Regions from separate parts of the Streptomyces coerulescens genome, predicted to be linked through region 2. Evidence: riboswitches for the same ligand, from Rfam matches in the RefSeq annotation. Region 2 holds a riboswitch; each other region holds the start of a gene.
What was found. Region 2 has a riboswitch for cyclic di-AMP ahead of ACFPQ9_RS17390 (LysM peptidoglycan-binding domain-containing protein). Riboswitches for the same ligand answer to the same signal wherever they lie in the genome.
Positions count from the first base shown of each region.

Region 1: another riboswitch for cyclic di-AMP. It lies ahead of ACFPQ9_RS16450 (C40 family peptidase); the one in region 2 lies ahead of ACFPQ9_RS17390 (LysM peptidoglycan-binding domain-containing protein).
Region 3: another riboswitch for cyclic di-AMP. It lies ahead of ACFPQ9_RS02935 (LysM peptidoglycan-binding domain-containing M23 family metallopeptidase); the one in region 2 lies ahead of ACFPQ9_RS17390 (LysM peptidoglycan-binding domain-containing protein).

Region 1 covers NZ_JBHSKM010000008.1:478,104-480,258, reverse strand. Annotated here, with positions in the region: gene ACFPQ9_RS16450 (C40 family peptidase) at 1-1,004, opposite strand, end outside; cyclic di-AMP (ydaO/yuaA leader) riboswitch at 1,013-1,182, opposite strand; gene pcrA (DNA helicase PcrA) at 1,545-2,155, shown strand, end outside.
Region 2 covers NZ_JBHSKM010000008.1:670,419-672,573, forward strand. Annotated here, with positions in the region: gene ACFPQ9_RS17385 (polyprenyl synthetase family protein) at 1-411, opposite strand, end outside; cyclic di-AMP (ydaO/yuaA leader) riboswitch at 1,153-1,327, shown strand; gene ACFPQ9_RS17390 (LysM peptidoglycan-binding domain-containing protein) at 1,333-2,061, shown strand; gene ACFPQ9_RS17395 (HAD family hydrolase) at 2,096-2,155, opposite strand, start outside.
Region 3 covers NZ_JBHSKM010000002.1:307,173-309,327, reverse strand. Annotated here, with positions in the region: gene ACFPQ9_RS02940 (tyrosine-protein phosphatase) at 1-391, opposite strand, end outside; cyclic di-AMP (ydaO/yuaA leader) riboswitch at 974-1,139, shown strand; gene ACFPQ9_RS02935 (LysM peptidoglycan-binding domain-containing M23 family metallopeptidase) at 1,144-2,073, shown strand.

The DNA.
Region 1 (2,155 bases), 190 kb from region 2:
AGGGGGACCGTGGTGCCCGCGTTCACCTGGTCGTAGGTGACGCGGGGGATGTCCACGCCGGCGGCCTTCCAGGCGGCCTGGGTGAGGCCGGAGCAGTCGTAGGAGTCGGGGCCGGTGGCGCCCCAGACGTACGGCTTGCCGATCTGGGAGCGGGAGAAGGCCAGGGCCTTCTCCGCCTTGGCGGCGTAGGAGGAGTCGGCGGTGTCCGAGGACGATGAGTCCGCGCTGCCCGAGTCGGCGGGCGGCTGGGTGCTCTCCTGCTGCTGGGCGGCGGCTTCCTGGCGTTGGCGTTCGGCCTCGGCCTGCTGGCGGGCCAGCTCGGCTGCCTTGCGGGCGGCCTCCTCCTGCTTGCGCTTCTCGATCGCGGCGAGGCGCGCCTTCTCCTCGGCCGTCAGCTTCGAGAGGAGTTCGCGTGCGTCGGAGAGCTTCTGCTGGACGGTGGCCTTGGCGGACTTGAGGTCGTTCTGCGAGTCGGTGAGCGTCTCGAGACTCTGCGTGGCCTCCCGGCGCTTCTGCATCGTCTCGGACTGCTGGGTGAAGTAGTCGTCGACCGACTCCTTCTGACGGCCGGTCATCCGGTCCATCAGCTGGGTCTGGTCGAAGTAGTCCTGCGGGCTGTCCGCCAGGAGGAAGGTCGCGGTGTCGGGGGCCGCGGCACCGGTGCGGTACTGGGCGGCTGCGTTGCGGCCGAGTTCCTCGCGCGCTTCGTTGAGCTTCTGGGTGCGCTGGGCGACGTCGTCGAGGAGGGTGTCGACGCGCTTGCGCTGCTTCGCGGTCTTGTCCTTGGCCGCGTTGTACTTCTCGGTCGCCGACTCCGCCTGGCGGTAGAGGTCGTCGACCTTCTTCTCCACCTCTTCGAGGCTGGGCTTGTCGTCCGTCGACGGGCTGGCGTTGGCCGTCTGGGACAGCAGGGCCACGGAGGTGAGGGCGGCCGTGGCGAGGGCGGGGGTGCGTATGCCTGCTATGCGCGTACCGGCGGGACGCGACTTGCGGTGCGACGCCAAGGGAGGCGACTCCTTCCATGCTCCGCCTACCGAGTTAGCTGTCGGGTTCGGGCGGGTGGTTCGGAAGGGTTGCCCTACGGCCGTTCCCGGGAAGGGAAGTCGGGCCGATTCACCCCAAGTTCGGTGGGTCCCCGGTTCCGGTCACCGTTGGGTGCGCCGGACTCGGCGGAGGCCGTGCGGCCCGGCGACGTTCGCCGGTGGGGGTCGTACGGCCTGCCCGGCACGGTAGCCAACTCGTGTGGCCCCTGTGAAGGTTGATGTTCGATATGCCCGATACATTTTCGTGACCTTGGTTCTGAACGGCGGAGGTGGTGGCTGGTTCGGGTGAGTGTGCGGGGGCTTGGGTTGTGTGGGTGGGGTGGGTGGATTGTGTTGGTTTGGGGGATGGGGAGGTGGTCTGGGGTGGCCGGTTGCGGATTGTGATGGGGGTGTTACGAGGGGTGGTGAGAGGTGGTCGATGGGAGGATCGTTGGGTTGGGGCCGGCGATGTTCCGAGGGTGGGGGCGGGCTGTCAGTGGGGCGGCCTAGACTCGGAGAGCGATGAGCAGCCTCTTTGACGACAGCTTCCTGGCGGACCTCCAGGCCCCTCGGGCCCACGAGGAAGAGCACCCGCCGCCGCCCGAGGACGACCACGCTCCGGAACCGGTTCCGGACGATCTGTTCGGTGGGAAGTTCGACGTGCCACCGGACCGGGACGGTCACTACCGCGACGGCGCCCCGCGGCCGGTCATCGACGCCGCCGCGCTGCTGGAGGGGCTGAACGACAACCAGCGCGCCGCCGTCGTCCACTCCGGCACCCCGCTGCTCATCGTGGCCGGTGCCGGATCCGGCAAGACGCGTGTGCTCACCCATCGCATCGCCCATCTGCTCGCCGAGCGGAATGTGCATCCGGGGCAGATCCTCGCGATCACCTTCACCAACAAGGCCGCGGGCGAGATGAAGGAGCGCGTCGAGCAGCTCGTCGGCCCGCGCGCCAACGCGATGTGGGTGATGACCTTCCACAGCGCGTGTGTGCGCATCCTGCGCCGGGAGAGCAAGAAGCTCGGGTTCACCTCGTCGTTCTCGATCTACGACGCCGCCGACAGCAAGCGGCTCATGGCGCTCGTGTGCCGTGATCTGGATCTCGATCCCAAGCGGTATCCGCCCAAGTC
Region 2 (2,155 bases):
CCCGAGGTCGGCGAGGATGTGCGAGGCACGCGCGAAGAGGAAGTCGCCGGTCAGTACGGCGACCGAGTTGCCCCAGCGGGCGTTCGCGCTGTCGACCCCGCGCCGCACCGCGGCCTCGTCCATCACGTCGTCGTGGTACAGCGTCGCCAGATGGGTGAGCTCGACCACGACGGCCGACGGGACGACCCCCGGCGCATACGGGTCCCCGAACTGGGAAGCGAGCATCACCAGCAGCGGCCGGAACCGCTTCCCACCCGCCCGCACCAGGTGCTGGGCGGCCTCGGTGATGAAGGGGACCTCACTCTTGGTGGCTTCGAGCAACCCCTCCTCGACAGCCGCCAATCCGGCCTGGACATCGGCCTCCAGAGCCTGGTCCCGCACGCTCAGCCCGAACGGCCCGACGACGGTCACGAGGGGTCTCCTGTCTGCTGGTGTCCACTGGCGGTTACACGGTTTGTCGATAGGTCGCTGCCACCACTCAAGTCAGCGTATCCGGTCGCGTTTCGATCACCGATGCCGCCCACCCGTCCACCCCGGGCGGTATCGGATCACAGCCGGTATGTTTTTGATCACCTGATAAGGCCTGATATCGATCGACTTATAAGGAAGTAGCGGACCGTGTCCTGAACCGAGGTCGCCATTCAGCCCGGGGAGCGGCACCACCTTCACTGACATGGACATGTCGACCGAACCCCACCCCCTCCCGCCTCCTCCCACCCCCCGCCACCTCCCTCCGCGACCCCTCACCCTCCCCCGCCCACGCCACGCACGACTCGGCGGCGAGCCTCGACCCGGAGCCCGTGAACTCGCGGGCGAACAGGCGCTTTTCCGTCGGACACGGGAAAAACAGACTCCACGGACAGGCAGTTAAAGGCGAGTTGGAGGCATTGCCCGATTTGCCGCTCTTGCGACCACCAGTGAGTTGGGTCACTCACGCCGGGTCGCGCACCCGGCCCGCCACACCCCCTTCCCTCCTTGCCCCGAAAGCAAGTTGAGGATTGGCAACCGCAAAGGATCAAGCGGCCCAAACGAACCAGACCATGGTCAAACTGCGCAACAGGTGCCCTCGGCACTTGTTCCGGGCATGTGCTCTCGCATACGTTCCCGCTCGTCGGGCGGACGCCTAATCCTGCCGCTGCCCGAGTCATCCACCCACGTAACTCACACACGCACGGCAGGAGCGGGGGACCCAGGTAAGCCGCCGGACCGGACGCCTTGATGGCGCACCGGACCGGCTAGGGGTGAAGTCGCGCTGCCGCACGGTGGCCCGGCCGGGCATCTCCCGCCCGAACCCGACAGCTCACCTCGCAGGCGTCGGAGAGGAACAGCGCCATGCCCCGAGGCAAGCACCGCCGCCCCCGCACCACCCCGCTCACCCACCGAGTCGTCATCGCCGGAACCGGCACCGCCGCTCTCGCCCTCCCCCTCCTGGGCGCGACCGCCGCGAGCGCCGCAGAGCCCGCCACGGCGAAGGTCGGGTCCGTCGTGTACACCACCAAGAAGGGCGACACGCTCTACGGCATCGCCGACCGGTACGACGTCCAGGGCGGCTGGAAGCAGCTCTACAAGGACAACCGCAAGGCGGTCGGCGACAACCCCCGGCTGATCCACCCGGGCACCGACCTCAAGGTCCGGGCGACCAAGAAGGTCAGCACGCCGAGCAAGACGGCCGACAAGGCCGCCGCGCCCGCCAAGAAGTCCTCCGTGGCGCAGGCCACCCAGTCCTCCGTGAAGACGTTCCCGGACAACCTCGACGGCTGGATCCGCAACGCCCTGCACATCATGGGGCAGAACGGAATCCCCGGGTCGTACGAGGGCATTCACCGCAACATCATGCGTGAGTCGTCCGGCAACCCGCTGGCCATCAACAACTGGGACTCCAACGCCGTGGCCGGCACCCCGTCCAAGGGCCTCCTCCAGGTCATCGACCCCACCTTCGCGGCCTACCACGTGCCGGGGACCGTGTACGACCCCTACAACCCGGTCGCGAACATCGTGGCCGCCTGCAACTACGCGGCCGCGCGCTACGGCTCGATCGACAACGTGAACGGGCCCTACTAGGCGAAGCAAGTCACCTATTGGCGCATATCACCCCTTAACGGACGATGTGTGCCAAGGTGCCCGCAAACAGTCTCTCGAGGACGACGGCGATGCC
Region 3 (2,155 bases), on a different contig from region 2:
TCGAGCGGTAGGAGACGATCATCCGGTTCGCGCCCTTGCCGTCCGCCAGTATCCCGCGCAGCTGGTCGAGGTCGCCGTCCCGGACCATCTTCCAGAACTCCGCGCCGTCCGCCGGGTCCGAAAGCGGCAGGTTGACGTTGCGCACGCCCGGCAGCTCGACGTCCGGTCCTTCGAGCTTCTGGTCGGCCGCGTTGCGGAAGTCGAAGATCGTGTGCAGCCCCAGGGAACCGAGGAAGTCGGCGTCCTCGACGGTCGCGTGCGCGAGGTGGCCGCTGCGGAAGAGCACTCCGTGCCGCACCCGTCGTCCGTCCACTGTGGGCAGGCCGCCGACATCACGGAAGTTGCGAACCCCGGCCAGTTCAGGCTCGGTCGACGGGATCTGCTGCGTCACGGGGGCTCCTCCCGGTCGGCCCCGGCGGCGCGGCTCGGCGATGCGGCCGACGGGGTGCGCTCTCGACCATACGACATGGATTCCTGAGGCAATGAGTTGTCCACAGGCGCTGTCACGGCGAGCCCTTCCGGTGCTCCGACTGTGGGACATGGATCCGACAGTGGCGTGCGAATGCCTTGAAACGGGCGAAATTCACTGAAGGGTCTTAATGGTGCATCACGGGCTTCACGTCGGCTTCGAGGGCGACCTTGATGTGCCAGTTATTCGACTCCGTCACATCTAGGTGTTCTGTCCGAATTGGCGCCTTCATTCCAACTCGCTCTGCAATAAAGAAAGCTGGAGCAGTGTCACGTGAGCAGCGTCATATCCGTGACAGTGAGTCGCCCGTCATGTCCACGTAATTCATGCCCTTTTCAAGGGACTTTGAGCCGTACGGCACTCACATATTTCACGGACCGTGACGGTTAATTCCCACAAGGGATCAACGGGAACGCATTCGGACGGAACCTCTCACTTGTTCCCATGCGTCTTCCTCGCTTACGTTCACGACCAATCCGGACGGACGCCCAATCCTGCCGCCGCTCGGATTCCGCGCAAACTCACCCGTGCACGGCAGGAGCGGGGGACCCACAGGTACAACCGCCTGTTCCGGTCTCCGGAACGGCTAGGGGTCAAGTCGCGCCACGGCGCGGCCGGGCATCTCCAGCCCGCACCCGACAGCTCACCTCGCAGGCGCCGGAGAGGAATTCGTCATGCCCGCGAAGGGTAAGCATCGCCGTCCGAAGTCCCTGCGCTTCACCCGCTCCATCGCCGTCGCCGGAACCGGTGGCGCCGCTCTCGCTCTTCCGCTCATGGGAGCCACCGGCGCCCACGCCGCTCCCTCGCACTCCGTTTCGGAAAAGGCCGTTCAGTCCCTTCCGGTCGCCGGCCAGAAGGCTGTCGAGAAGAAGGCCGCCCCGAAGAAGACGGACGTGCGGACCTATTCGGTGAAGGTCGGCGATTACCTTTCGAAGATCGCCGACGAGCAGAACGTCAGCGGTGGCTGGAAGCAGCTCTACGCCGACAACCGTGAGACCGTCGGCGCCGACCCGTCGCTGATCCACCCGGGTCTCAAGCTCACCATCGGTGGCAAGAAGGCCGCGACGACCGCCCCCAAGACGTCGTCCTCCAAGCCCTCTTCGGCGTCCAAGTCGTCCGCGAAGGACTCGTCCGCCGCGAAGCCCGCCGCGCCGAAGAAGGCGCAGAAGGCGACCACCGCCACCAGCACGGTCAACGGCTTCTCCGCTCCGCTGACCGGCGCCTCCCTCGGCACCGCCTACAAGGTCGCGGGCAGCATGTGGTCCAGCGGCTACCACACCGGCGTCGACTTCGCCGCCGCGACCGGCACTCCGCTGAAGGCGGTCGGCGCGGGCACCGTCGTCTCGGCCGGCTGGGGCGGCGCCTACGGCAACCAGGTCGTCATCCAGCTCGCCGACGGCCACTACGCCCAGTACGCCCACCTGTCCTCGCTCTCGGTCGCCGGCGGCCAGACGGTGACCGCGGGCCAGCAGATCGGCCTCTCCGGCGCGACCGGCAACGTCACCGGCCCGCACCTGCACTTCGAGATCCGCACCACGCCGGACTACGGCTCGGACGTGGACCCGATCGCCTACCTGCGCGCCAAGGGCGTCGCCATCGGCTGACGCGCGTCCCACGCGAGAACCACCTGCCTGACACGCGGCCGAAGGCCGGACCCCGATCCCCGGGTCCGGCCTTCGGCATGTT